2 regions of the Streptomyces sp. NPDC055013 genome follow, and region 2 is predicted to be linked to the other one. Evidence: predicted binding sites of a transcription regulator. Region 2 holds the regulator's gene; the other holds the start of a gene.
The links. Region 2 encodes HrcA, which represses chaperone genes, less so after heat shock. Its sites were predicted from a motif close to TTNGCACTCNGNNNNNCNGAGTGCNAA; they were not measured.
Positions count from the first base shown of each region.

Region 1 (14,659 bases), on a different contig from region 2:
CCCAGCCGCTGAACATGGAGAACTTCGGCAACACGCCCGAGGGTGACTGGGAAAAGGGCTGGAAGACCACCTGGGCCAACGTCAACCTGAACAAGGGCACCAACACGATCGAGGTTGCCTGCAACGACGGCAACCAGTGTGACGCGGTCCTCGACCAGATGTATCTCAGCAAGGGCGCGAGCTGATCGATGCGAGGGCGGCCGTTCCCAGCTCGGTGCTGGGAACGGCCGCCGTCGTCTGCAGAGGATCAGCGATCAGATCAAGCGACGCGGCCCCACTCGAGGCAGCTCGTCGCGGCGTAGGCCTTCTTGCCGTTCCACCGCACCTCATGCCAGCGCTTCTCGGTGGGCGAGGTGCTGGTGCACTTGTAGCTGCCGCCGTCCACGGCGCTGCAGCCAGCCACCCAGCACTTGACGATCTTCCCCTTCTTCAGGGTGCCGACCTTGCGTGCCGTAGTGCTGGGCTTCTCCCGGATGCTGACGTCCCGGTCGTCGTTCGAGCCGCCGCCCCAATCCCAGCCCGCCGCGCGGATGGTCAGGGCGTCCGCCGCGGCGGCGGTCGGCCCGGCGTCCGCTGTCGCCGAGCTGTTCATGGTGACGACGAGGCCCACTGAGGCGACGCCGACGGCAGCGAGCCGCGCGAACTTCCTTGCTCTGTGCATTACTTCCCCCAATGAGGAGTGGATCCCTGGTCAGGTGGATCCGTTGTCGCCCTTGATCATATATGGGCGACAGGGGCATGCCAGGAGGGGTTTGTCAGGCCGCGCTGACCTCCCCCGTCACCGCCACCCGCCCCAGCAACTCCTCGTAGACCCCCCGGTCGAACTCCCCCGCCACCGGCGCCACCACGCTCGCCGCGCTGAGCGCCGTCGCGCGGGCCAGGCGGGCCGGCCATGCCAGCCGCTCCACCAAACCCGACAGCAGGCCCGCGACCGCCGCGTCGCCCGCGCCGGTCGGGTTGCCGTGGAGGCGGGTCGGTGGGGTGGCCTGCCAGCGGCCCTCGGGGGTGACGGCCAGGAGGCCGGATTTGCCGAGGGAGGCAACCACCGTACGGGCGCCCCGGCGACGCGCGTCCTGCGTGGCGCGCAACGGCTCGTGGGAGCCGGTGAGTTCGGCAAGTTCGTCGGCGTTGGGCTTGATGATGTCCGGGCGGGCGGCGACACCCCGGCGCAGGGCCTCGCCGCTGGTGTCCAGCAGGACGGGGACGCCCGCGGCCCTCGCGGACCGGACCAGGCCGGCGTACGCCCCGACCGGTACGCCCGGTGGCAGGCTGCCGCACAGGGCCACCGCGGTGGCCGAGGCGAGGAGGTCCTCGTAGGCCTCCTGGAAGGCGGACCACTCGGCAGGCGTGATCGTCGGGCCGGGTTCGTTGAGCTGGGTCGTGTCGCCGGTGAGCTCGTCCACCACGGCGATGGTCCGGCGGGTCGCTCCCGTCACCGGGACCAGCGCGTCCACCACGGCCGGCGTGGCCGTGAGCAGGTCCTGGACCACGCGGCCCGTCGCCCCGCCCGTGAAGCCCGTGACCGTCACCTCGTGGCCGAGGGCCGCCAGCACCCGGGCCACGTTCAGACCCTTGCCGCCGGGGCGTTCGGTCACCTCGGAGACGCGGTGGGAGGCGTGCGGGCGCAGGGACCGTACGCGATAGGTGATGTCGAGAGCGGTGTTCGCGGTGACAGTGAGGATCACCTGTACTCGACCTCCCCCGAAGAGTTCGGCACGCGTGTGCCGTCCGTCTGCCGGTTGTTCCTTCCGGCAGCTGCCGATCATGCCAAAAGGGCGGCGGCCGTCCCAGTCTGGCAGGACAACCACCGCCCTCAACAGCAGGACAGATCACCCCAGTTGGGGATCGACCACCCATTCGCCCCGGCGCATCACGCCCTTGAGGTCGAAGTCGGAGTCCAGCACCACCAGGTCGGCGTCCTTGCCGGGCTCCAGGGAGCCGATGCGGTCGTAGCGGCCGAGCAGCCTCGCCGGGTTGGCCGACAGGGCCGCCACCGCGTCCTCGACCGGCAGCCGGTCGATCGTCACCGCCCGCTTGAAGGCCCGGTCCAGCGTGAGGGTCGAGCCCGCGATCGAGCCGCCCTCGACGAGGCGGGCCACGCCGCCGGCGACCTCCACCTCCAGCGGGCCGAGCATGTAGCGGCCGTCGCCGAAGCCGGCCGCGTCCATCGCGTCCGTGATGAACGCGACCCGGTCCGCGCCCGCGTGACGGAACGCCAGCTCCAGCGCCGCCGGGTGCAGATGCGTGCCGTCGTTGATCAGCTCCACGGTCACCCGCTCGTCCTCCAGCAGGGCCGCGATCGGGCCCGGCTCGCGGTGGCCGAGCGGCGGCATCGCGTTGAAAAGGTGCGTGGCGACCGTCGCGCCCGCATCGATCGCCTCCACCGTCTGCTCGTACGTCGCGTCCGTGTGCCCGATCGCGGCGATCACGCCGCGCTCGGCGAGCATCCGTACGGAGTCGATGCCGCCCGGAAGTTCGGTGGCGAGGGTGACCATCGTCGCGTGGCCGCGCGCCGCGTCGATCAGCTTGCGCACGTCCGCCGGGTCGGGGTCGCGCAACAGCTCCTCGGAGTGCGCGCCCTTGCGGCACGGGGAGATGAAGGGGCCCTCGAAGTGGATGCCGGCGATGTCGCCCTGCTCGGCCAGCTCGGACAGCAGGCCCGCGCGGCGGGTGAGGAAGTCCATGTCACCGGTGACGGTGGAGGCGACGAGGGTCGTGGTGCCGTGCAGGTGGTGGGTGTGGATGCCCTTGAGTACGTCGTCGGGGGTGCCCGAGGTGAAGGAGGCTCCGCCGCCGCCGTGGTTGTGGATGTCCACGAACCCCGGCAGGAGCCAGTGCCCGGTGAGGTCGATGCGGTGAGCGTGCTCCGGGGCCGTGCCGGCGATGCGGGTGCCGTCGACGATCACTTGGCCCTGTTCGAGGGTTCCCGTCGGCATGACCACGTTGGCGCCGGAGAGGACGAGGGGCACCTTGCGGGGTGCGGGGTGCGGGTTGTGGGGGGCTGGTCGCGCCCCGCGGCGGAGCCGCAATTTGGCGCTGTCCCGCGCCCCTGGGTGGGCTGCCATCAGGGAGTTGCCTCCGTACGGTCGGTGTGGTCGAGGAGATCCCATGCCAGGAGGCCGGCGCCGAGGCAGCCGGCCGTGTCCCCGAGGGCCGCGGGGACGATGGATGGCACTTTCTGGAACGTGACCCGCTGCCGGACGGCCTCCCGCAGTGGTGTGAACAAGGTTTCCCCCGCCTCGGCGAGGCCGCCACCGATGATCAGGGTGCGCGGGTCCAGCAGGGTGAGCGCGGTGACCAGGCCGTCGGCCAGGGCGTCCACGGCCGCGTGCCAGACCCGTACGGCGTTCGGATCACCGGACGCGACGGCCTTGGCGCAGTCCGCCGCGTCCGCCTCCGGGTCCCCGCACGCGGCGGCCCACGCCTCGCTCACCGCCGCCGCGGACGCGAACCGCTCCAGGCAGCCGCGCTGCCCGCAGGGACACGGCGCTCCGTCCGGCCGTACGACGATGTGGCCGATCTCGCCCGCGAAGCCGTGCGCACCGGCCTCCACCCGGCCGTCGATGCCGATGGCGCCGGCTATCCCGGTGCCGAGCGGCACGAACAGGAAACGGTCGGCGCCCTTGCCCGCGCCGATCCGGCCCTCCGCGAGACCGCCGCTGCGCACGTCGTGACCGAGGGCGACGGGCACGCCGCCGAGCCGGTCGGCGAGCAGCATTCGCAGGGGTACGTCCCGCCAGCCCAGGTTGGCCGAGTAGGCGGCGACGCCCTGCTCCTCGTCGACGATGCCGGGGACGGCGATGCCGACGGCGGCCGCGGGCTCGCCGAAGCGCTCTTCGCCGTACGCGCGCAGCTCGCCGGCGAAGTCGAGGATGCCCTCGACGACCGCGTCCGGCCCGCGCTCGCGCCCGGTCGGGCGGCGGGCCTGGTGGAGCAGCTCACCGCTCGCTGCCGCCAGGGCGGCCTTCATCCCGGTGCCGCCCACATCGAGGGCGATGACGTGTCTCACGGGAACAGTGTGTCTTGCATACCCGCGAGAGGTCTAGTCCACTTACGTGGTGTAGACCTTATGGGGGCAATATGTATGACGTTTCGAAAGTTTCGAATATGGGTGTGGGGCGGTTTTGCGTGCAGCGGCGTAGACGTACGGGAACGATCGCGGCGGTGTCCGCGCTGGGCCTGTCGGCGGTTCTGGGCGGCTGTGGGCTGACCGGTGGTTCGGACGAGGTGACGCTGAAGCTGGTCGCCGCGGACTACGGCGACAGTGCGGCGAACAGTTCCCAGAAGTACTGGGACAGGCTCGTCAAGGAGTACGAGGAGCAGCACGAGGGCGTGCAGATCGACGTCACCGTGTACTCCTGGAACGACGTCGACGCCAAGGTCAAGGAGATGGTCGACGCCGGGGACGCGCCGGACATCGCGCAGATCGGCGCGTACGCCGACTACGCCGCGAAGGGCCTTCTCTACGAGGCCGACGAACTGCTCTCCATCCCCGTCCAGGCCGACTTCGTCTCGCAGCTCGCGGACGCGGGGCAGGTGAACGGCGTCCAGTACGGCATCCCGTTCGCCTCCTCCACGCGTCTGCTCTTCTACAACAAGTCCCTCTTCGAGGACGCCGGCCTCACTCCGCCGACATCCTGGAAGGAGCTGGCCGCCGACGCCGAGGCGCTCAAGGCGGAGGGCGTGAAGTACCCGTACGCGCTGCCGCTCGGTGCCGAGGAGGCACAGGCCGAGACCATGCAGTGGCTGCTCAGCGGCGGGGGCGGGTACACCGACGCGGAGACCGGTACGTACAGCATCGACTCCGCGGAGAACGTCTCCACCTTCAACTGGCTCAAGAACAACCTGGTCGGCAAGGGGCTCACGGGGCCCGTCCCGCCCGGGGAGCTCAACCGGGCCGACGCGTTCTCCGCCTTCGCCGCGGGGGATGTCGGCATGCTCAACGGGCATCCCTCGCTGATGCAGATGGCCGAGAAGAAGGGCGTGAAGTTCGGCATGGTGCCGATGCCCGGGCTGGAGGGGCCGACCAAGGTCTCCATGGGTGTGGCCGACTGGATGATGGCCTTCAAGCAGAACGGGCATGCCGAGCAGGTGGGGGAGTTCCTCGACTTCGCCTACGGCAAGCAGAACGTCCTGGACTTCTCCCGGGAGTACAACCTGCTTCCCGTCACCAACTCCGCCTCCACGGTGATGGCCGGGGCCGACCAGGACGCCGCCCTCAAGCCCTTCCTCGACCAGCTCCCGCTCTCCGAGCTCTATCCGGTGGGCCGGACGTCCTGGGCCGCGGTGAGCGCGGACGTCAAGAAGAGCATCGGCAGGACGGTGACGTCCGGGGGGAGCCCGTCGGCGATTCTGGGGCAGCTGCAGTCAGGGGCCACTCGGGCGGAGAGCGCGGAGTAGCTTCCGGCCGGTTCGGTTGTCGGTTCGCTGCCGGTTCGGCTGTCAGTGGGGTGGGCTACGGTGCGGCACATGGACCAGGAGCAGCCCGAGGCCGCCGATCTCGCCGAGCGTGAGCGGGCGATTCTCGCGCTGGAGCGGCGGGGGTTCTCGGGGCCCGGGGCCAAGGAACGGGCGATACGGGAGGGGCTGGGGCTGGCTCCGGTGCGGTATTACCAGCTGCTGAACGCGCTGTTGGATGATCCGCGGGCGCTGGCGCACGATCCGGTGACGGTGAATCGGTTGCGGCGGGTTCGGGAGGGGCGGCGGGGGGAGCGGTGACGCGCGGCGGTGCGGCAGGGGGTTTTGCCTCCGCCGCCCCTACCTGTCCCGTCACTGGGGGCTGCCGCCCCCAGACCCCCGCTTCGGCCTGAACGGCCTCGTCCTCAAACGCCGGACGGGCTGGATTGCCTGGACCGGCGCTGGAAATTCAGCCCCTCCCCGGCCCGCCCCCGTTCCCGGATAAGGTCGCCCCATGGGCAGTCACAAGGATCATCTCCCGACCCCCACGACGCAGCCCGGCCGCGACGGCCTGGCCGCCATCCTCACCCACCCGGCGCACTCACTCATCGCGCTGGACTTCGACGGCACCCTCGCCCCGATCGTCCCGGACCCCGAGAAGGCCCGAGCCCACCCCGACGCCATCCCCGCCCTGGCCGCACTCGCGCCCAAGGTCGCCGCCGTCGCGGTGATCACCGGCCGCCCGGCCGAGGTCGCCGTGAAGTACGGCGGTTTCGCCGACACCCCGGGCCTGGAGCACCTCGTCGTGCTGGGCCACTACGGAGCCGAACGCTGGGATGCCGTCAGCGGCGAGGTCACCGCCCCCGATCCCCACCCCGGCGTCGCAGCAGTCCGCGCCGCCCTGCCGGACCTTCTCGAATCCGCGGCGCAGGGCACCTGGATCGAGGACAAGGGACACGCCCTGGCCGTGCACACGCGCCGCGCGCCCGACCCCCAGGGCACCTTCGACGCCCTCCGAGCCCCGCTCACCGACCTCGCCACCCGCAACGGCCTCATCGTCGAACCGGGGCGCATGGTCCTCGAACTCCGCCCACCCGGCATGGACAAGGGCGTCGCGCTGAGCGAATACGTCCGCGAACTCGGCGCCGAGTCCGTCCTCTACGCCGGCGACGACCTCGGCGACCTCCCCGCCTACGCCGCCGTCGGCAAACTCCGCTCCGACGGCACCCCCGGCCTCCTGGTCTGCAGCGGCAGCGAGGAGGTCACCGAACTCTCGGAGAGGGCGGACGTCGTGGTCGAAGGCCCGGAGGGCGTCGTACGACTCCTCCAGGCGATCGCCACGCAGGCAACCTGACCCAGAGGGCCACCGCGAGGCACGCTGCCGCAGTCGGTCGTGGTCAGGCGGCCTGATCCGAGTGATCGCCGTGCGGGCGGCGTGAACGGGGCGATCGCGTCGTGGAGGCTGCTGCCGCTAGTCGTCCGTGCCGGGGCGAGGTAAGCCGCTGCAGCCGGTCGTGGTCAGGCGGGCTGTGGCAGGTGGTCGCCGTGAGGCCGACTGGTGTGAGCGTTCGCGGTCAGGCGGCCTGGTTCAAGTGATCGCCGTGCGGGCGGCCTGAACCGGGCGATCGCCGCCACGTACCGATGCCGCAGGCAGACGCCGTGAGCTAGCCGCGGCCGACGATCGCCGGTAAGCAACCTGAACCAGGCAACCTGAACCGGGCGAATCCGGCTCCGCCGCTCACTCCCCCCGGGCGGCCGCCCCCGCCTCCCCGTCCTCCAACGCCCCCAACTGCTCCAGGAACCACTGCGCAGGCGGCAGTGCCGTCGCCGCTTCCGCCAGCCGTTTCGAGCGTTCCGCCCGCTCCTCCGGACCCATGGACAGCGCCTCGTGCAGAGCCCGCGCCGTGCCGATCACGTCGTAGGGGTTGACGGCGATCGCGTCCTCGCCCAGTTCCGCGAAGGCGCCCGCCTCGCGGGACAGGACGAGGACGCAGCCCTCGTCGGAGACGACCGGCACCTCCTTGGCGACGAGGTTCATGCCGTCCCGGATGGGGTTGACGAGAGCCACGTCGGCCAGGCGGTACGCGGCCAGGGAGCGGGCGAAGTCGTCCTTGACGTGGAGGACGATCGGGGTCCAGGTCGCCGTGCCGTAAGCGGAGTTGATCTCGTCCGCCAGTCGCTGGACCTCGGCCGTGTAGTCCCGGTACACCGCCAGGTCCTGGCGGGAGGGGTAGGCGAACGCCACGTGGACCACCCGCTCGCGCCACTCGGGGTGGTCGTCGAGCAGCTGCCGGTACGCCAGCAGGCCGCGCACGATGTTCTTGGACAGCTCGGTCCGGTCGACGCGGACGACGGTCCGGCGGGCGGTCCCGTCCGGCGCTGTGCCGATCTCCGAACGCAGCGCGGCGATCCGCTCCCCGACATCGGCCTCGTGGGAGCGGGCGCGCAGGAACTCCGCGTCGGCACCCAGGCCGTGCACACCGATCCACGTGGTCCGCAACGGGGGACGCCCGGTCGCCGTGTGCTGGACGGACGCCGGGGCACCGCTCGGCCACGACGGGAAGAACCGCTCGCGGTCCACGGCCTCGGCGCATGCCATGAACGCCCGCGCCCAACGCCACGTGAGGAAGCCCAGCCGGTCGGCGCCCAGCATCCCCGATACGAGCTGCGAGCGGATGTCGTCCGGAAGCATGGAGAAGTACTCCGGCGGCGCCCACGGCGTGTGCGAGAAGTGCCCGATCCGGACATCCGGCCGCAGCTCCCGGAGCATCCCCGGCACCAGGCACAGGTGGTAGTCCTGCACCAGCACCGCCGCCCCGGGCGCGGCCCGGTCGGCCAGCGCCTGCGCGAACGCACGGTTGTAGGTCTCGTACGACTCCCACTGGCGCCGGAACTCCGCGTCGAAGACCGGCTCCAGCGGGGTCTGGTAGAGCATGTGGTGGACGAACCAGAGGACCGAGTTGGCGATGCCGTTGTACGCGTCCGCGTGCACGTCGGCCGGGACGTCCAGCATCAGGACGCCGTCCTCGCCGACGCCGCGCCGCACCGCCTCCCGGTCCCCGTCGGACAGCGCCGAGCACACCCACAGGGCGTCGGCGTCCGGCCCGATCGCCGACAGCCCGGAGACGAGTCCGCCACCGCCCCTCTTGGAGTGCAGCGAGCCGTCCTCGCGCACCTCGTACGAGACCGGGCCGCGATTCGACGCGACCAGCACCTTGGCAGCACCCTGCGTGGAAGCCATACGCCTCAACCTAGCCCGGCCCGGAAACGCTCAAACGTGCGGTTCCACTCAGTGGCCGGTCCGTATACGATCAGCGGCCCTGCCCGGCGTATGACCCGGTACGTGGCTTTATGCGACCTTCCGTTTCGCATACTCGGCGATCTCCACCATCGGCGGCCGCTCCTCGGTGTCCACGGAGTACGTGCGCGGCTCGAACCCGTCCTCGCCGCGCTCGAACTGGGTCAACGCCGGCCGGACGAGATGGCCGCGCGCCAGCCTCAGCTGGGCCGTGCGGTAGATCGCGGCGGACATCCGGCCCAGGGCCTGTCCGTCCTGGTGGCGGTGTTTGCGGACGCCCACGTCCACCTGCGCCAGCGCGTCGAGGCCCACCAGATGCAGGGCGTCGACCAGCATGCCCAGCTCCACGCCGTACCCGACGGGGAACGGGAGCTGTTCCAGCAGGGAGCGGCGGGCCGCGTACTCGCCGCCCAGCGGCTGCACGAAACCGGCCAGCTGCGGCCAGTGCATGTTCAGCAGCGGGCGCGCCATCAGCTCGGTCACCCGGCCGCCCTGTCCGGCCGCCCCGCCGAGGGGACGGTCGTACATGCCCTTGACCAGGTCGACCCCGGGGTCGGTGAGCAGCGGGCCGACGATCCCGGAGACGAAGTCGGAGGAGAACTCCTTCAGGTCCGCGTCGATGAAGCAGACGATGTCCCCGGTCGTGACGAGCAGGGAGCGCCACAGGACCTCGCCCTTGCCGGGCGCGGCCGGGATGCGCGGGAGGATCGCGTCCCGGTGCACCACGGTGGCGCCCGCCGCGGCGGCCACCTCGGAGGTGCGGTCCGTGGACCCGGAGTCGACGACGACGATCTCGTCGACCAGCGGGACCTGTTGCATGAGGTCGTGACGGATGATCGCGACGATGTCGCCGACCGTCTCCTCCTCGTTCAGCGCGGGCAGCACGACGGAGACCGACTGGCCCGAACGCTGTTTGGCGGCGAGTATGTGGTGGAGCGGGCGATCGGTCGCGGACCAGGAGCGGGTGCTCAGCCAGCGCTCGACTTCTTCCAGCACAGTCGGCGACTCCTCACTGTCGTGATCACAGCAGGTAATCGTGTGATCCATCTCGCGGTTCGGACGACTATCTCAACTGTCCTGGCCTTCGGTTACAGTCTTGAACAACGCGGGTGACCATCGCATGTCCGAGGTCGCCCATAGTTGACAACCGAATACAGCTCATCCAGAGGGGCAGAGGGAAACGGCCCGATGAAGCCCCGGCAACCCTCCAGCCGGTCTCGTGGCGATCACTGTCGATCGTCTCCGCGAGGCTCCCGGCTAGGGAAGGTGCCAAATCCGTCTCACGGCGAGATGCGTCGTGAGGAAGATGAGGAGAAAGGGCCTCGCCTCACATGGCTGTGCAGACTGTTGCAAGCACCACCGACTCCACCGTAGACCTTGGTCCCGCCGCGGCGCTGTCCTGCCGCGAGTGCGGTCACCGGGTACCCCTCGGACCGGTCTTCGCGTGCGAGGAGTGTTTCGGCCCGCTGGAGATCGCGTACGACTTCTCGGCCTACGACACCGAGGAGCTCCGCAAGCGCATCGAAGCGGGCCCCGCGAACATCTGGCGTTACGCCCCCCTGCTGCCCGTCCCCGCGGACGTGGCCACCAAGCCGAACATCAACCCCGGCTGGACCAAGCTCGTCCAGGCCGACAACCTCGCGAACGAGCTCGGCGTCGACGCCGGCAAGCTGTTCGTCAAGGACGACTCCGGCAACCCGACGCACTCCTTCAAGGACCGCGTCGTCGCCCAGGCGATCGAGGCTGCGCGCGCCTTCAACTTCACCACCCTCTCCTGCTCCTCCACCGGCAACCTCGCCGGCGCGGTGGGTGCCGCCGCCGCCCGCGCCGGCTTCCGGTCCTGCGTGTTCATCCCGCACGACCTGGAGCAGGGCAAGGTCGTCATGGCCGCGGTCTACGGTGGCGAGCTCGTCGGCATCGAGGGCAACTACGACGACGTGAACCGTTTCTGCTCCGAGCTGATCGGCGACCCGGCCGGTGAGGGCTGGGGCTTCGTCAACGTCAACCTGCGGCCGTACTACGCCGAGGGCTCCAAGACCCTGGCGTACGAGATCTGCGAGCAGCTCGGCTGGCAGCTGCCGGACCAGCTGGTCGTGCCGATCGCCTCCGGCTCGCAGCTCACGAAGATCGACAAGGGTCTGCAGGAGCTGATCAAGCTCGGGCTCGTCGAGGACAAGCCGTACAAGATCTTCGGCGCGCAGGCCGAGGGGTGCTCGCCGGTGTCGACCGCGTTCAAGGCGGGCCACGACGTCGTCCGGCCGCAGAAGCCGAACACCATCGCCAAGTCGCTGGCGATCGGCAACCCGGCCGACGGTCCGTACGTCCTGGACATCGCCCGCCGCACGGGTGGTTTCGTGGAGGACGTGACGGACGAGCAGGTCGTCGACGCGATCAAGATCCTCGCCCGGACGGAGGGCATCTTCGCGGAGACCGCGGGCGGGGTGACCGTGGGTGTCACGAAGAAGCTGATCGAGAGCGGTGTGCTGGACCCGAGCCTCACGACTGTCGTGCTCAACACCGGCGATGGGCTGAAGACGTTGGACGCGGTGGCCGGTACTGGGCTGACTGCGACGATTCGTCCCAACCTGGACTCGTTCCGCGAGGCCGGTCTCGTCTGAGAAGCCCCGTCCCACCGAACTTGCACACTGACCGGAGGTCACACCGTATGAGCGTCAACGTCCGCATCCCCACCATCCTGCGCACCTACACGGGTGGCCAGGCCGAGGTCGCCGCCGAAGGTGCCAACCTCGGCGAGGTCATCGCCGACCTGGAGAAGAACCACACCGGGATTGCCGCCCGGGTTCTCGACGACCAGGGCAAGCTGCGTCGGTTCGTCAACGTGTACGTCAATGACGACGACGTCCGTTTCGAGCAGGGTCTGGAGACCGCGACTCCGGACGGTGCCGGCGTCTCCATCATTCCGGCCGTCGCGGGTGGCTGACAGGCTGACCGAATGACCGATCATTACCATCGGTAACACCGGTTACCAAGAGTTCATCGAATTGCCCCCTCCGTGAGAGAAGCGGAGGGGGCAATTCTGTGTGGTTGAGCGAGGTACAGTTGGGGAACGTGCCGCCGATCCACTGGTCGGCCGCCCTTGATTTCTGCCGCAAGCCCGACAAGAAGTAGCCAAAGTGTGTGGGTTTTTTGCGGCTTTTCTTCCGTATGCCGGGTCCGACTTGACCTGAAGTCAGCGGAATTGTCCCCACATTCCCGACCGGTCGTGCCCGGATTTCTCGTCCGATTGACCTGTTGCAGACGGCAGTTGGGCAGATACATTCAGCCGCGGTCGACGCGTTCCGGCGCACGCCCCCGACCGATGGGGGGTGAGGTCTGACCCGGATCCGCGAAGTGTGGATCTGTGCAAGGGCCAGTAATAGGGGAGTTAGGCATGGCTCAGGGCACCGTCAAGTGGTTCAACGCGGAGAAGGGGTACGGCTTCATCGCGGTCGACGGTGGTGCGGATGTTTTCGTCCACTACAGCGCGATCCAGATGGACGGTTACCGCACCCTGGAGGAAGGCCAGCGGGTCGATTTCGAGATCTCGCAGGGCCAGAAGGGGCCGCAGGCGGACATGGTTCGTCTGGCCACCGGCTGAAGCACGCGTCGACTAACAGCAGCGACGTTCTTCTTCGAAGGGCTCGCACCTCCCGGGGTGCGGGCCCTTCGCCATGTCCGGGTCCGTCCGGGTCCTGTCCGGGGCCTGCCCGGGTCCGGCCCCGGCCCCGCCGCCCCTGTTCGCGCACCGCAGAGCGCGCCGCCCGATACCCGAGAGCCGCTTGCACTCGCCTACCCCGAGTGCTAATCATTGGCGTTAGCACTCTGAAGGTGAGAGTGACAAAGAAGGACCGGGTCGGTGAGGCCCGCAGGCCGGGTGGGGCAAGGAACCACGAGGCATGTGAGCCGTCCGTCGCGGGCGCGGGCGCGGTCCGAAGGAATCACCCCCAGTCCTGGAGGGACCACTTCACATGGCCAAGATCATCGCGTTCGACGAGGAGGCGCGGCGCGGCCTCGAGCGCGGCATGAACCAGCTCGCGGACGCCGTCAAGGTGACGCTCGGCCCCAAGGGTCGCAACGTCGTCCTCGAGAAGAAGTGGGGCGCCCCCACGATCACCAACGATGGTGTCTCCATCGCCAAGGAGATCGAGCTCGAGGACCCGTACGAGAAGATCGGCGCCGAGCTGGTCAAGGAAGTCGCCAAGAAGACGGACGACGTCGCCGGTGACGGTACGACCACGGCGACCGTTCTCGCCCAGGCCCTCGTCAAGGAAGGCCTGCGCAACGTAGCCGCCGGCGCCAACCCGATGGCCCTCAAGCGCGGCATCGAGCGCGCCGTCGAGGCCGTCTCCGCCGCCCTGCTGGAGCAGGCGAAGGACGTCGAGACCAAGGAGCAGATCGCCTCCACGGCCTCCATCTCCGCCGCCGACACCCAGATCGGCGAGCTCATCGCCGAGGCGATGGACAAGGTCGGCAAGGAAGGCGTCATCACCGTCGAGGAGTCCCAGACCTTCGGTCTGGAGCTGGAGCTCACCGAGGGTATGCGCTTCGACAAGGGCTACATCTCGGCGTACTTCGCCACCGACATGGAGCGGATGGAGGCGTCGCTCGACGACCCGTACATCCTGATCGCCAACTCCAAGATCGGCTCCGTCAAGGACCTGCTCCCGCTCCTGGAGAAGGTCATGCAGTCGGGCAAGCCGCTGCTGATCATCGCCGAGGACGTCGAGGGCGAGGCCCTGTCGACCCTGGTCGTCAACAAGATCCGCGGCACCTTCAAGTCCGTCGCCGTCAAGGCCCCGGGCTTCGGTGACCGCCGCAAGGCGATGCTGAACGACATCGCCATCCTCACCGGTGGCGAGGTCATCTCCGAGGAGGTCGGTCTCAAGCTCGAGAACACCTCCCTGGACCTCCTGGGCAAGGCCCGCAAGGTCGTCATCACCAAGGACGAGACCACCATCGTCGACGGTGCCGGCTCCTCCGAGCAGGTCGCGGGCCGCGTCAACCAGATCCGCGCCGAGATCGAGAACAGCGACTCGGACTACGACCGCGAGAAGCTGCAGGAGCGCCTGGCGAAGCTCGCCGGCGGTGTCGCGGTCATCAAGGCCGGTGCCGCCACCGAGGTGGAGCTCAAGGAGCGCAAGCACCGCATCGAGGACGCCGTGCGCAACGCCAAGGCGGCCGTCGAGGAGGGCATCGTCGCCGGTGGTGGCGTGGCCCTGCTCCAGGCCTCCGCGGTCTTCGAGAAGCTGGAGCTGGACGGCGACGAGGCGACCGGCGCCAACGCCGTGAAGCTCGCGCTGGAGGCCCCGCTGAAGCAGATCGCCGTCAACGGTGGTCTCGAGGGCGGCGTCGTCGTCGAGAAGGTGCGCAACCTGGCCGTCGGCCACGGTCTGAACGCCGCGACCGGCGAGTACGTCGACATGATCGCCGAGGGCATCATCGACCCGGCGAAGGTGACGCGTTCCGCGCTGCAGAACGCCGCGTCGATCGCCGCGCTGTTCCTCACCACCGAGGCCGTCATCGCCGACAAGCCGGAGAAGGCCGCCGCGCCTGCCGGTGGCGGTATGCCGGGCGGTGACATGGACTTCTGATCGACCTCGGGGGCTTCGGTCTCCGGTTGATCAACGTCCTTCCCGAGGGCGGCACCTCCAGTTGCGATATTCGCGACAGGGGGTGCCGCCCTCGGTGCGTTGGCGGGTGCGGGTGGGGCGTGGCTGGTCGCGCAGTTCCCCGCGCCCTTGAAAGAAGGGGCGTCCCCGCGCGCCCTCGCAGAACCGAGCCCCTCCCTGGGAATGCGAAGCCTCACACCCACCGTTGCTTAATGAGGTGCAACAATGCGTGTGCACATACTGACCGGTATAGGCAGACCCCTTCCCCAGGAGCCCCTACGTGACCGTCACCCAGCCCACCGCCTCCCGTGCGGCCCAGATCCTGTCCCGGCCGACCGTGATCAACGGTCTGACC
Region 1 is NZ_JBSGVW010000005.1:29,189-43,847, forward strand. Features, by position in the region: gene ACWGDB_RS08185 (CBM35 domain-containing protein) at 1-185, shown strand, start outside; gene ACWGDB_RS08190 (hypothetical protein) at 260-661, opposite strand; gene ACWGDB_RS08195 (1-phosphofructokinase family hexose kinase) at 756-1,685, opposite strand; gene nagA (N-acetylglucosamine-6-phosphate deacetylase) at 1,830-2,936, opposite strand; gene ACWGDB_RS08205 (ROK family protein) at 3,065-4,009, opposite strand; gene ACWGDB_RS08210 (ABC transporter substrate-binding protein) at 4,108-5,400, shown strand; gene ACWGDB_RS08215 (DUF3263 domain-containing protein) at 5,470-5,718, shown strand; gene otsB (trehalose-phosphatase) at 5,912-6,751, shown strand; gene ACWGDB_RS08225 (alpha,alpha-trehalose-phosphate synthase (UDP-forming)) at 7,136-8,638, opposite strand; gene ACWGDB_RS08230 (glucosyl-3-phosphoglycerate synthase) at 8,747-9,691, opposite strand; SAM riboswitch class I at 9,851-10,008, shown strand; gene thrC (threonine synthase) at 10,027-11,313, shown strand; gene ACWGDB_RS08240 (MoaD/ThiS family protein) at 11,361-11,636, shown strand; gene ACWGDB_RS08245 (cold-shock protein) at 12,087-12,293, shown strand; gene groL (chaperonin GroEL) at 12,664-14,286, shown strand; gene ACWGDB_RS08255 (NADH:flavin oxidoreductase) at 14,585-14,659, shown strand, end outside.
Region 1: a site for HrcA is predicted at 12,474-12,500, ahead of groL (chaperonin GroEL). Genes of this name have one in related genera too.

Region 2 (14,659 bases):
CGGCTCGTTGAGGGACCCCAGTACGGCCTCCAGCGCGATCAGGTTGTCCTCCATGTCATCGACGAGGAGGATGCCGGCACGCTCGTCGGTCGTTGCCTCAGCGCTCATGATGAAGTGGCCTCACTCGGTGATGGTCGGCCGAACCTCTTCCTCCTCGGAAGCGCTCGGTTCCGGTACTACGGTCTTGTCCGCGACCTCGGGGTCCAGGAGGTCGCAGACGACGGTCAGCAGCTGATCCACGTCCACCGGCTTCGGTACGTAGTCGTTGGCGCCCCGCGCGATGGACTTCTCCCGGTCCCCGGGCATGGCCTTCGCGGTGAGGGCGACGATGGGCAGGTCCGTCCAGCGCGGGGTGCGACGGATGGCGGAGATCGTCTCGTAGCCGTCCATCTCGGGCATCATGATGTCCATCAGGACGAGTTCGACGTCCGGGGTGCGCTCCAGTGTCTCGATGCCCTCGCGGCCGTTCTCCGCGTACAGGACCGGCATGCCGACCCGGCCCAGGACATGGGTGAGCGCGAAGACGTTGCGGATGTCGTCGTCCACTATGAGCACCCGTCGGCCCGGCAGGATCTGCCCCGCCCGGCCCGTCTGCCAGGCCTCCAGCTTGGTCGGCGTCGGCCAGGACTCGTCCGCGTCGTGGGCGGTCGAGAAGGTCTCGGTGGACAGCTGCTCCGGCACCGGCAGCGGACGGTCCTCGGGCACCGGCCCCGTGGCGGAGTGACCGGGGCTGACGACCGGGACGTACAGCGTGAACGTGGAGCCCATGCCGGGCTCGCTCGCGGCGACGATACGGCCGCCCAGCAGGCCGGCGATCTCGCGGCTGATGGACAGGCCCAGGCCCGTGCCGCCGTACTTGCGGTTGGTCGTGCCGTCGGCCTGCTGGAACGCCTCGAAGATCACCGGGAGTTTCTCCGCCGCGATGCCGATGCCGGTGTCGGACACCGAGAACGCGATCACGTCGTCGCCCTCGAGGACGTAGTGGTGGTCGGGGTCCTTCACCCGGTTCACGCGCAGCTCGACCTTGCCCGACGCGGTGAACTTGATGGCGTTGGAGAGGAGGTTGCGCAGGATCTGCTGGAGGCGCTGCTCGTCCGAGTACATCTCGCGCGGTACGTCCTCGCCGACCGTCACCTCGAAGGCGAGCCCGCGATCCAGGGTGAGCGGGCGGAAGGTGGCGTGGACATAGTCCAGCAGCTTGATGAGCGGCAGTTTCTTCGGGCGTACGTCCATCCGGCCGGCCTCGATCTTCGACAGGTCCAGGATGTCGTTGATCAGCTGGAGCAGGTCCGAGCCGGAGCGGTGGATCGTCGTCGCGAACTGGACCTCCTGGTCGGAGAGATGGCCGTCCGGGTTGTCGGAGAGCAGCCTCGCCAGGATCAGCAGTGAGTTCAAAGGCGTCCGCAGCTCGTGCGACATGTTGGCCAGGAACTCCGACTTGTACTGCGACGAGGTCGCCAGGAGCGCCGCCTTCTCCTCCAGTTCGGCGTTCGAGCGCTGCAGCTCCGCCTGCTGCATCTGGAGTTCGTCCGAACGTTCCTGGAGCTGCATGGCCAGCCGCTGGGACTCGCCGAGCAGGGACTCCGTACGGGAGTTGGCGATGATCGTGTTGATCGCGACGGCGATGGTGTTCACGAACTGGTCGAAGAACGCCAGGTGCACGTCGGAGAAGCGGGAGAAGGACGCCAGCTCGATCACGCCGAGGAGCTTGTCCTCGAAGAGGATCGGGATGATGACGACGCTGCTGGGAGCCGCCTCGCCGAGCCCACTGTTGATCTTGATGTAGTCCGGTGGGGCCTCCTCGACCAGGATCCGCTTCTTCTCCCGGGCCGCCTGCCGGACCAGGCCGTGCACCGGGAGGCCGCCGGTCTCGATGGTCGTGCCCTGGGCCGAGCCGTATCCGGCGATGAAGGCCAGTCCCTTCGTGGGAACCGTGGTGCGCAGTGCGGCGCTCTCCTCGTCCGGGTCGGCCAGGAAGAACGCGCCGTACTGGGCGTTGACCAGCGGCGTCAGCTCGCGCAGCAGCAGGTCGGCGACCTCCATCAGGTCGCGGTGGCCCTGCATCAGGGCGGCCAGGCGGGCCAGGTTGGACTCCAGCCAGTCCTTGGCGCGGGTCGTCTCGCGCAGGTTGGCCACCATCAGGTTGATGTTGTCCTTCAGCTCGGCGACCTCGCCGCGCGTCTCGACCGTGATCGAGCGGGACATGTCGCCCTGGGCCACCGCGGAGGCGACTTCGGCGATCGCGCGAACCTGGGTGGTCAGGTTCGACGCCAGCTCGTTCACATTCGTCGTCAGGCGCTTCCAGGTGCCGTACACGCCCTCTACCCGGGCCTGGCCGCCGAGCTGGCCCTCGGAGCCCACCTCGCGGGCCACGCGGGTGACCTCGGAGGAGAAGGAGGAGAGCGTGTCGACCATCGTGTTGATGGCGGTCTTCAGCTCCAGGATCTCGCCGCGGGCGTCCACGTCGATCTTCTTGGAGAGGTCGCCGTTGGCGACGGCGGTGGTGACCTGGGCGATGTTGCGCACCTGTGAGGTGAGGTTGTCGGCCATGTAGTTGACGTTGTCGGTCAGGTCCCGCCAGACCCCGGAGACGCCCAGCACCTGCGCACGGCCGCCGAGCCGGCCGTCGGTGCCGACCTCGCGGGCCACGCGGGTGACCTCGTCGGCGAAGGCGCGCAGCTGCTGCACCATTGTGTTGACGGTGTCCTTGAGTTCGAGGATCTCGCCCCGGGCGTCGACGGTGATCTTCTTGGACAGGTCGCCGTTGGCCACGGCGGTCGTCACCTGCGCGATGTTGCGGACCTGCGAGGTCAGGTTCAACGCCATGAAGTTGACGTTGTCGGTGAGGTCTTTCCATACGCCGCTGACGCCGCGTACCTGGGCCTGACCGCCGAGGTTTCCTTCGGTGCCGACCTCGCGGGCCACGCGGGTGACCTCGTCGGCGAAGGCGGAGAGCTGGTCCACCATCGTGTTGATGGTCGACTTCAGCTCCAGGATCTCGCCCTTCGCCTCCACCGTGATCTTCTTGCCCAGGTCGCCCTGGGCGACGGCGGTGGAGACCAGGGCGATGTTGCGGACCTGGGAAGTCAGGTTGTCCGCCATGAAGTTGACGTTGTCGGTGAGGTCCTTCCACACGCCGCTGACGCCGCGTACCTGGGCCCGGCCGCCGAGGTTTCCTTCGGTGCCGACCTCGCGGGCCACGCGGGTGACCTCATCGGCGAAGGCGGAGAGCTGGTCCACCATCGTGTTGATGGTCGACTTGAGTTCGAGGATCTCGCCCTGGGCGTCGACGGTGATCTTCTGGCTCAGGTCTCCGTTGGCGACGGCGGTGGTGACCTGGGCGATGTTGCGGACCTGGGAAGTCAGGTTCGACGCCATGAAGTTGACGTTGTCGGTGAGGTCCTTCCACACGCCGCTGACGCCGCGTACCTGGGCCCGGCCGCCCAGCTGACCTTCCGTGCCGACCTCGCGGGCGACCCTCGTCACCTCGTCGGCGAAGGCGGAGAGCTGGTCCACCATCGTGTTGACGGTCAGCTTGAGTTCGAGCAGCTCGCCGGTCGCCTCGACGGTGACCGTGCGGGTCAGGTCGCCGCGGGCCACCGCCGTGGTCACCAGGGCGATGTCGCGCACCTGCGCCGTCAGCCGGGACGCCATCGTGTTGACGGCCTCGGTCACGTCCCGCCAACTGCCGGACAACCCCGTCACCTTGGCCCGTCCGCCGAGCCGGCCCTCGGTCCCGACCTCGCGGGCCACGCGGGTCACCTCGCCGGTGAACAGGGAGAGCTGGTCGACCATCTTGTTCACGGCACGGCCCAGGCGCCGCAGGTCGCCGCGTAACTGGCGGCTGCCGTCGTGCAGATCGACGCGCTGGGTCAGATCACCGCCGGCCACAGCGTCGAGTACGCGCGTCGCGTTCGCCGCCGGGGCGACGAGCGCGTCGAGCACCTGGTTGACGTCGTTGACGCGGGTCGTCCAGTCGCCGGGGCCCGGGCTCGCCGAGAGCCGCTCGTCGAGCCTGCCGTGCCGGACCAACTCCCGCTTGACCCGTTGCACTTCGCGGTTGAAGTGCGTGCTCCGGTCCATGATCTGGTTGAAGACGGCCGTCAGCTCGGCCACCACTCCCTCACCGGTCTCCGGCAGCCTCCGGAAGTCGCCGTCCCTCGCCGCGGTCATCGCGGCGAGCAGCGGGCGCAGTTCCGATGCTCGAATTTGACCGTCTTTCTGTCCGTCTTCGAGCACACGCGTAGCACGGTTCTCACTCATGGCGGCCCACTTCGGTAACTCGGTGCTTATGGGCGTGGCCAGTCTGTCACTCTGTCGGCGTCGACTGAGGCGAATTCGTCCGAACCGTTCGGGGAGCTGTCCATGGGGGCCATTCCGGCGCAACGGGAGACCGTTTCCCGTGCCTCTGATGCGCCTGCACCCGGGGGCGTGGGCGCGCAAACCCGCGCCACCCTCCCCGGCAGTCCGATCTCCCCGGGTTCCGCCCGCACCCTCGTGCGCAACGCCCTCACCGAATGGGCCGCCTCCGGACTTCCCGGCACCGAGCACCTCAGCGCCCGTCTCGTCGACGACGCCGTGGTGGCCGTCAGCGAGCTGGTCACCAACGCCGTCGTGCACGCCGGCACCGATCTGGAGCTCACCTGCCGTCTGGAGGACACCGGCGCCCTCCTCGTCGAGGTCCTGGACCACCACCCCTCGCGCGCCCCGCGCGACGGTGAGGCGGAGGCGCCGTACGAGACACCGGAGTACGGCCGCGGCCTGCGCCTGGTGTCCCGGCTCGCCGAGTCCTGGGGCGTCACCTATCGCACCGGCGCCAAGACCGTGTGGGCGCGGCTGCCCGCCGAGGACCCCGTGGCGGCCAAGGACGACATCGAGGCGTACGCCGAGGAGCGCGCGCTGGAGCGCGGGCTGCGCGTCGCCGAGATCCTCGCCCCCGAGCCCCAGCGCGCCGAGCGGGAGCGGGACTGGCTCAACCGCGGTGCCCTGTCCTTCCTGGCCGAGGCCTCCGACCTGCTCGCCGGACAGCTCGACGAGAACCTGGTCGCCGCGCTCGCCGGCCAGCTGATCGTGCCGCGGCTGGCGGACTGGTGCGCGGTGTGGCTGGAGGACGAGATCGCCGGGCGCTGGGGATACCCACGATCGGGTGAGACCGGGGGCGGGGCGGGCTGGCCGGCGGACGCCGCCGCCGGGGCCGGGCCGCGGCTGGCCCGCGTCTGGCACGGCTCCGAGAATCTCATCGAGGAGCTGCGCCAGGCCCTGGAGAAGGAGCCGCCGCTTCCGGCCGACGACCACCGCACCGGCCCGGTCGACTACCCCTGGCCCGGTGCGGCGCTCGGCGCGCGCGGGGTGCGCGGCACGGCGCTCGCGTACCGCCTGATCGCCGGGGGCCGCCCGCTGGGCACGCTCGTCATCGGGCGGGCCGACCTCATGCGCTTCCCCGACGAGGTCACCGGGCTCGTCGAGGACCTCAGCCGCCGGGTGGCCCTCGCCATCGGCGCGGCCCGCCAGTACGCCCGGCAGGCCACCATCAGCCGGGTCCTGCAGCGCGGACTGCTGCCCGGCGCCGTCGCGGAGATCCCCGGTGTGGTCAGCGCGCTGGTGTACGAGCCGTGCGACAAGGGCGGCCCGAGCGGTGACTTCTACGACCTGTTCCCGGCCGGCGACGGCCGCTGGTGCTTCGCCATCGGGGACGTCCAGGGCAAGGGCCCCGAGGCGGCGGTGGTGATCGGCATCGCGCGCCCCTGGCTGCGGCTCCTCGCCCGGGAGGGCTACCGGGTCGCCGACGTCCTCGACCGCCTCAACCAGCTCCTCCTCGACGACGCCACGGAGGCCGCTGACGCGGCCGCGCGCGCCCTCGTCGGGCCGGTCCCGATGGCGCCCGGCGACGGCCCGCAGACCCGCTTCCTGTCCCTCCTCTACGGCGAACTCACCCCCTTCGACGGCGGCATCCGCTGCACCCTCGCCTCCGCCGGACACCCGCTGCCGCTGCTGCTGGGCGCCGGCGGCGAGGTCCACACCGCCGCGCATCCGCAGACCATCCTCGGGGTCGTCGAGGACGCCACGTACACCAGCGAGACCTTCGAGCTGCGCTCCGGGGACACCCTGTTGTGCGTCACCGACGGGGTGACGGAGCGGCGCAGCGGCACCCGCCAGTTCGACGACGGCGACGGCCTCGCGACCGCGCTCGCCGGGTGCGCGGGGCTGAACGCCGAACTGATCGCGGAACGGATCCGCAGGCTCGTGCACGAGTTCAGCGGCCGTCCGCCGGAGGACGACCTGGCGTTGCTGGTGCTTCAGGCCGAGTAGCGGTTCGGTCGGGTTCCGGCGGGCACGCGCGCGTGCTGGACAATAGAACCCATGCCTTCCGCACTCCCCGACGGCGAGCCCGTCCCCGACGACGGCACGCTCCCCGCGTCCGCCCTCGCCGGGTCCGCCGACCGACCCCTCGGCTTCTACCTGCACGTCCCGTACTGCGCGACCCGCTGCGGCTACTGCGACTTCAACACCTACACGGCGACCGAGCTGCGCGGCACGGGCGGAGTGCTGGCGTCCCGCGACAACTACGCCGAGACCCTCGTCGACGAGATCCGTCTCGCCCGCAAGGTCCTCGGCGACGACCCGCGCGAGGTCCGCACGGTCTTCGTCGGCGGCGGTACGCCCACGCTGCTGGCCGCCGACGATCTCGTACGGATGCTGGGGGCGATCCGCGACGAGTTCGGGCTGGCACCGGACGCGGAGATCACGACGGAGGCGAACCCGGAGTCGGTGGACCCGGCGTATCTGGCCACCCTGCGCGAGGGTGGCTTCAACCGGCTCTCCTTCGGCATGCAGAGCGCGAAGCAGCACGTGCTGAAGGTCCTGGACCGCACCCACACCCCGGGCCGCCCCGAGGCGTGCGTCGCGGAGGCCCGCGCGGCGGGCTTCGAGCACGTCAACCTGGACCTGATCTACGGCACACCGGGCGAGTCGGACGACGACTGGCGGGCCTCGCTGGAGGCGGCGATCGGCGCCGGCCCGGACCACGTGTCCGCCTATGCCCTGATCGTCGAGGAGGGCACCCAGCTGGCCCGCCGCATCCGCCGGGGCGAGGTCCCGATGACGGACGACGACGTCCACGCCGACCGGTACCTGATCGCGGAGTCGGTGCTGTCGCAGGCGGGCTTCGACTGGTACGAGGTCTCCAACTGGGCGACCTCCCAGGCGGGCCGCTGCCTGCACAACGAGCTGTACTGGCGGGGCGCCGACTGGTGGGGCGCGGGGCCGGGGGCCCACTCGCACGTGGGCGGCGTCCGCTGGTGGAACGTGAAGCATCCGGGCGCGTACGCGGCGGCACTGGCGGCGGGCCGCTCGCCGGGGGCCGGGCGCGAGCTGCTGTCCGAGGAGGACAGGAGGGTCGAGCGGATCCTGCTGGAGCTGCGGCTGCTGGAGGGGGCGCCGCTGGAGCTGCTGCGGGAGGAGGGGCGCGCGGCGTCGCGGCGAGCGCTGGCGGAAGGGCTGCTTCAGGAGGGGCCGTACGAGGACGGGCGTGCGGTGCTGACCCTGCGGGGGCGGTTGCTGGCGGACGCGGTGGTCAGGGATTTGGTGGACTGATCACTCCGGTGGGTGAATCGGCACCGGAGGCACGCTTGGGCGGCGACGTCAGGCCTCGCCGCCACCCGTGACGAAGTCGATCAGCTCCTCCACCCGCCCCAGCAACTCCGGCTCCAGGTCCTTGTAGGACCCCACCCGCTTCAGGATCGCCTGCCACACCGCCCCGGTGTTCTCCGACGGCCACCCCAGCGCCCGGCACACCCCCGTCTTCCAGTCCTGCCCGTGCGGGACGCGTGGCCAGGAATCGATGCCCAGGGCCGACGGCTTCACCGCTTCCCAGATGTCGATGTACGGGTGGCCCACGACCAGGGCGTGTTCGCTGGTCACCGACTCGGCGATGCGCCACTCCTTCGTGCCGGGGACGAGGTGGTCCACCAGGACGCCCAGGCGTGCATCCGGGCCAGGAGCGAAGTCGGCCACGATCGAGGGCAGGTCGTCGACGCCCTCCAGGTACTCCACGACCACGCCCTCGATGCGCAGGTCGTCGCCCCAGACCTTCTCGACCAGTTCGGCGTCGTGGCGGCCCTCCACGTAGATACGGCCGGCGCGGGCCACACGCGCGCGTGCGCCGGGGACGGCGACCGAACCGGACGCCGTACGGCTGGGACGCGCGGGAGCCGAGGACGACGGGCGTACGAGCGTCACCACCTTGCCCTCCAGCAGGAACCCCCGCGGCTCCAGCGGGAACACGCGGTGCTTGCCGAAGCGGTCCTCCAGCGTCACCGTGCCCGCCTCGCAGCGGATCACCGCGCCGCAGAAACCCGTGCCCGGCTCCTCCACCACCAGGCCCGGGTCCGCCGGCACCTCGGGGGCGGGTTTGGGCTTCTTCCAGGGTGGGGTCAGGTCCGGGGAGTACTGGCGCATTCGGATGACGATAGGAGAAGCCCCACGGGTACGTCTCGCGGATCAGGGCGACACGCCGAAGCGGGCCGCCAAGGCGTCCCGCTGGCGTCGTACGAACTCCGCGTCCACCACCGCTCCGTGACCGGGCACGTACAGCGCGTCCTCGCCGCCCAGGTCCAACAGGCGGTCCAGGGCGGCCGGCCAGTGCGTCGGTACGGCGTCGGGGCCCGCCTGGGGTTCGCCGGACTCCTCCACCAGGTCGCCGCAGAAGACGACCTCCCGGTCGCCGGAGGCCGCGCCCGGCACCAGCACGACCAGATCGTGGGCCGTGTGGGCCGGGCCCACGTTCGCCAGCAGGACCTGGCGGCCGCCCTCCAGGTCGAGGGTCCACTCGCCGCTCACCTGGTGCCGGGGGTGGACCAGGGCGTCGAGGGCCTCGTCCGCCGCGTCCGGGTCCAGACCGTTGCCCACGGCGTCCGAGCGCAGTTCCGCACGCTCGTGCGCGAACACCGTGTCCATGCCCACCGCGCCGTACACCTCCGCCCCGGCGAACGCCGCAGCCCCGAAGACGTGATCGAAGTGGGGATGGGTCAGCGCGAGATGAGTCACACGGTGACCCGCGAGCCACTGCGCCTGCGTACGCAACCGCGCGCCCTCTCCGAGGCTTGACCCGGCGTCGATCACGAGCGCCGTGTCCCGGCCCACGACCAGCCCCGCGGTGCAGTCCCAGCCCGGAAGCCGGCACCTGCCCACCCCGGCCGCAAGCCGTTCCCACCCGAGCTCTTCCCAAGTCACCGTCATACGGCGACGCTAACCAAGACACCACCGTCGGGCACGGTGGTGCCGGACCGGCCTTGCCCGGGGCGTACCCCACCGCCGTACACTGGCCGGGGACGGTTGGCACTCACCAGCGCAGAGTGCCAGGCGAAATGTCAAGGGGACGACTTCTGGAGGTGTGCGCGGTTGCTGAGTGAACGCAGGCTTCAGGTGTTGCGCGCCATCGTCCAGGACTATGTCGGGACCGAGGAGCCGGTCGGGTCGAAGGCGCTGACCGAGCGGCACAACCTCGGGGTCTCCCCGGCGACCGTCCGTAACGACATGGCTGCCCTGGAGGACGAGGGTTTCATCGCCCAGCCGCACACCAGCGCGGGGCGCATCCCGACCGACAAGGGTTACCGGCTGTTCGTCGACAAGCTCGCCGGCGTCAAGCCGATGACCCCGCCGGAGCGGCGCGCCATCCAGAACTTCCTCGACGGCGCCGTCGACCTCGACGACGTCGTGGCGCGCACCGTGCGGCTGCTCGCGCAGCTCACGCGGCAGGTCGCCGTCGTGCAGTACCCGTCGCTGACCCGGTCCACCGTCCGGCATGTGGAGCTGCTCTCGCTCGCGCCCGCGCGTGTGATGCTCGTGCTGATCACGGACACCGGGCGGGTCGAGCAGCGGATGATCGACTGTCCCGCGCCCTTCGGCGAGGCCTCGCTCGCGGACCTGCGCGCGCGGCTCAACAGCCGGGTCGCGGGGCGGCGCTTCGCCGATGTGCCGAGGCTCGTCGAGGACCTCCCCGAGGGCTTCGACATCGAGGACCGCGGCACCGTCTCGGCCGTGCTCTCCACCCTTCTGGAGACACTCGTCGAGGAGAACGAGGAGCGGCTGATGATCGGCGGCACCGCCAATCTCACCCGCTTCGGACATGACTTCCCCCTCACCATCCGGCCCGTCCTGGAGGCCCTCGAGGAGCATGTCGTGCTCCTCAAACTCCTTGGCGAGGCAGGGGATTCGGGCATGACCGTACGCATCGGTCACGAGAACGCCTACGAGGGACTCAACTCAACGTCCGTCGTGTCGGTCGGCTACGGTTCGGGCGGCGAGGCAGTAGCCAAGCTCGGCGTGGTCGGACCGACCCGCATGGATTACCCGGGAACGATGGGAGCGGTACGCGCAGTGGCACGGTACGTCGGACAGATCCTGGCGGAGTCGTAAGTGGCCACGGACTACTACGCCGTTCTCGGCGTGCGTCGCGACGCGTCGCAGGAAGAGATCAAGAAGGCCTTCCGGCGGCTCGCGCGCGAGCTGCACCCGGACGTCAACCCGGATCCGAAGACCCAGGAGCGGTTCAAGGAGATCAACGCCGCTTACGAGGTGTTGTCGGACCCGCAGAAGAAGCAGGTCTACGACCTCGGCGGCGACCCGCTGTCCCAGGCGGGCGGCGCGGGAGCCGGCGGCTTCGGCGCGGGCGGCTTCGGGAACTTCTCGGACATCATGGACGCCTTCTTCGGTACGGCGTCCCAGCGCGGCCCGCGCTCGCGCACCCGCCGCGGCCAGGACGCGATGATCCGGCTGGAGATCGAGCTCGACGAGGCGGCCTTCGGCACGACGAAGGACATCCAGGTCGACACGGCCGTCGTCTGCAACACCTGCAACGGTGAGGGGGCTGCCCCCGGCACCTCCGCTCAGACGTGTGACATGTGCCGCGGTCGCGGTGAGGTGTCGCAGGTGACGCGGTCCTTCCTGGGCCAGGTCATGACGTCGCGGCCCTGCCCGCAGTGCCAGGGATTCGGGACGGTGGTTCCCACGCCGTGCCCCGAGTGCGCGGGCGACGGACGCGTTCGGTCCCGTCGGACGCTCACGGTCAAGATCCCGGCCGGTGTAGACAACGGCACCCGGATCCAGCTCGCCGGCGAGGGCGAGGTCGGGCCCGGTGGCGGTCCCGCCGGTGACCTGTACGTCGAGATCCACGAGCTGCCGCACTCGACCTTCCAGCGGCGCGGCGACGACCTGCACTGCACGGTGACGATCCCGATGACCGCGGCGTCCCTCGGCACGAAGGTGCCGCTGGAGACGCTGGACGGCCTCGAGGAGGTCGACATCCGGCCCGGCACCCAGTCCGGTCAGTCGATTCCGCTGCACGGACGCGGTGTGACGCATCTGCGGGGTGGCGGGCGCGGCGATCTCATCGTCCACGTCGAGGTCACCACGCCGACCAAGCTGGACCCCGAGCAGGAGCGGTTGCTGCGCGAGCTGGCCAAGCTGCGGGGCGAGGAGCGGCCGCAGGGGCAGTTCCAGCCGGGTCAGCAGGGGCTGTTCTCGCGGTTGAAGGACGCGTTCAACGGGCGCTGATGGGTGTGTGGGGGTTGCTGCCGTGGCTGGGGGCTGCCGCCCCCGGACCCCCGCTTCGGCCCTGAACGGGCCTTGTCCTCAAACGCCGGACGGGCTGATTTTCCCCCGCCCAATGCCGGGGCCCAGTGCCGATTCGGACTTGTTCGGAGGACGTGACAACATGCCGTCATGTCCTCCGCGCTGACCGATCTTTTCCCCCATCCGATCGTGCAGGCCCCCATGGCGGGCGGCGTCTCCGTGCCGCAGCTCGCCGCTGCCGTGTCCGAGGCCGGTGGGCTGGGGTTTCTCGCCGCCGGGTACAAGACCGCCGACGGGATGTACCAGGAGATCAAGCAGCTGCGGGGGCTGACGGGCCGGCCCTTCGGGGTCAACCTGTTCATGCCGCAGCCCGAGTACGCCGACGCCGCGGCCGTGGACGTATACGCGCATCAGCTCGCCGGTGAGGCCGCCTGGTACGAGACCGAGCTGGGGGACCGGGACAGCGGACGGGACGACGGGTACGACGCCAAGCTGGCCGTGCTGCTCGACAACCCGGTGCCGGTCGTCTCGTTCCACTTCGGGGTGCCGAAGCCCGAAGTGCTGGAGTCCCTGCGCCGCGCCGGAACGGTCACCCTCGTCACCGTCACCACCACGGACGAGGCCCTCGCCGTGCAGCAGGCCGGTGCCGATGCCGTGATCGTGCAGGGAGTGGAGGCCGGCGGCCACCAGGGAACGCATCGCGACAACCCGGAGACGGACCGGTCGGGCATCGGGCTGCTCTCCCTCCTCGCGCAGGTCCGGGAGACCGTGAGCCTGCCCATCGTCGCCGCCGGCGGCATCATGCGGGGCAGCCAGATCGCCGCCGTCCTCGCGGCCGGGGCCAGTGCCGCCCAGCTCGGCACCGCCTTCCTCGCCACCCAGGAATCCGGCGCCAACGCCCTGCACAAGCAGGCGCTGACCAACCCCCTGTTCGTACGGACCGAGTTGACGCGCGCGTTCTCCGGTCGGCCCGCCCGCGGCCTGGTCAACCGCTTCATGCGCGAGCACGGGCCGTACGCCCCCGCCGCCTACCCCGAGATCCACCACCTGACCTCCCCCCTGCGCAAGAAGGCCGCCGCGTCCGGTGACGCGCAGGGCATGGCCCTGTGGGCGGGGCAGGGGCACCGGATGGCACGCGAACTGCCCGCCGGGCAGCTGGTGGAGGTGCTGGCCGCCGAGCTGGACGCCGCGGCGACAGCGTTGTCGGCGGCGCCCAAGGGGGGTGCGGTCGGATGACGGCGCCGGTGTTCGTCGTCGAGTCGCTGGAGCGGGGCAGCCTCTCCGGCGGCGAGTACGTTCTCGACGGTCCCGAGGGGCGGCACGCCGTCTCGGTGAAGCGGCTGCGGGCCGGTGAGGAGGTCGTCCTCACCGACGGGCTCGGGCGCTGGGCCGAGGGTGTCGTCAAGGCGGCCGAGGGCAAGGACCGGCTGGTCGTCAGCGTGGGTGCGGTGGCCGAGGAGCCGGTGGTGCAGCCTAGTATCACCGTCGTCCAGGCCCTCCCCAAGGGCGACCGCGGTGAGCTGGCCGTCGAGACCATGACCGAGACCGGCGTCGACGCGATCGTGCCGTGGGCGGCCGCCCGGTGCATCACGCAGTGGAAGGGCGAGCGCGGCGCGAAGGCCCTCGGGAAGTGGCGGGCCACCGCCCGCGAGGCCGGCAAGCAGTCGCGCCGGGTGCGCTTCCCGGAAATCGCGGAGGCGGCCACGACCAAGCAGGTCGCGGCGCTGCTCGCCGACGCCGACTTCGCCGCCGTACTGCACGAGGAGCGCGACTACGGCAGTGAGCCGCTCGCGACGGCCGAACTGCCCGCCGAGGGCGAGATCGTGCTCGTCGTCGGCCCCGAGGGCGGCGTGGCCCCCGAGGAACTCGCCCTCTTCGAGGAGGCGGGCGCGAAGGCGTACCGTCTGGGCCGTACCGTCCTGCGCACCTCCACCGCCGGAACCGCGGCGACGGCACTGCTCCTCGGCCGAACCGGCCGCTGGGCCTGACCAGGAGGGACGTCCGCCGTGGAACTCGCCCAAGTACGGCTCCTGGTCGGCGACTTCGCCGCCTGCTACCGCTTCTACGCCGATGTCCTCGGCCTCAAGCCGCAGTCGGGCGCGGCGAACGGGCCCTACGAGAAGTTCAGCCCCGCCACCGGTTCGGCGGGCATCGCCCTCCAGGACCGGGCGATGATGGCCGAGGTCCTGGGCGAAATCGGCGACGAGGCCAGGGGCCATCGGTCACTGGTGGTCCTGCGCGTCGACGATCTGGACACCTACTGCGCACAGATCGCCGAACGCGGCGCCACCCTCCTCCACGACCCCACCCCGCTGACCGACCGCATGCGCGTCGCCCACCTCAAGGACCCGGAGGGGAACCTGGTGGAACTTCAGGAATGGCTGCTGCTGCGCACCTGAGGCCGGGCGCCTCCCGCCGTGAACTGCGCGAGCAGGGAGTGGCCGTATGCGCTCTACCGCGGCGGCCGGGACAGTGGCAGGCTGCGGTCCCATGGGGGCATTCAGGAGGGTTCGGTCCCGCCTCGACCGGCGTGCCGGGCGTCATGCGCGGGTCGCTGCCGTGGCAGGGCTCGCGGTCGTCGCCGTCGGCTCGGTGGTCGGCTGTGATCCGGGTGGGCTGAGCTCGGCGACCGTGGCGTTCACGACCGATCAGACCGTGACCGAGGAGCTGGAGCGGCAGAAGGCCGACGTGCAATGGCTCAACTGCACGGGCTCGTACGACGACAGCGGCAAGGGCAGCTCGCCGAGTGCCGGTGAGAACACCGTCGTCAAGGTCGACTGCGAGGGCGAGACCAAGGACGGCAAGGACATCGTCGTCACCGGCCGGATCACCCGGGCCGTCAGCGGTTCCTGTGTGCGCGGGGACCTCGTCGCCAAGATCGACGGCAAGGAGTGGTTCCACGTGAACGGGCTGGGCGACTGCGACGCCACGCCCTCGCCCGTCAACCCGTCCGGGGGCGGACAGCAGCCCGGCCCCACGGTCACGGTGACGGTCACCAAGACGGTCTACTGCAAGCAGCACCCGAACTGCTGGCCGGAGGGCAAGTGACCGCCTCCCGGCGGGAGTTGGGGCAAGTGATCCAAAGCCC
Region 2 is NZ_JBSGVW010000006.1:39,710-54,368, forward strand. Features, by position in the region: gene ACWGDB_RS09930 (response regulator) at 1-108, opposite strand, end outside; gene ACWGDB_RS09935 (HAMP domain-containing protein) at 121-4,263, opposite strand; gene ACWGDB_RS09940 (SpoIIE family protein phosphatase) at 4,366-6,309, shown strand; gene hemW (radical SAM family heme chaperone HemW) at 6,361-7,593, shown strand; gene ACWGDB_RS09950 (DUF3097 domain-containing protein) at 7,642-8,457, opposite strand; gene ACWGDB_RS09955 (MBL fold metallo-hydrolase) at 8,500-9,237, opposite strand; gene hrcA (heat-inducible transcriptional repressor HrcA) at 9,400-10,416, shown strand; gene dnaJ (molecular chaperone DnaJ) at 10,417-11,553, shown strand; gene ACWGDB_RS09970 (nitronate monooxygenase) at 11,722-12,807, shown strand; gene ACWGDB_RS09975 (16S rRNA (uracil(1498)-N(3))-methyltransferase) at 12,804-13,559, shown strand; gene ACWGDB_RS09980 (VOC family protein) at 13,578-13,970, shown strand; gene ACWGDB_RS09985 (hypothetical protein) at 14,062-14,619, shown strand.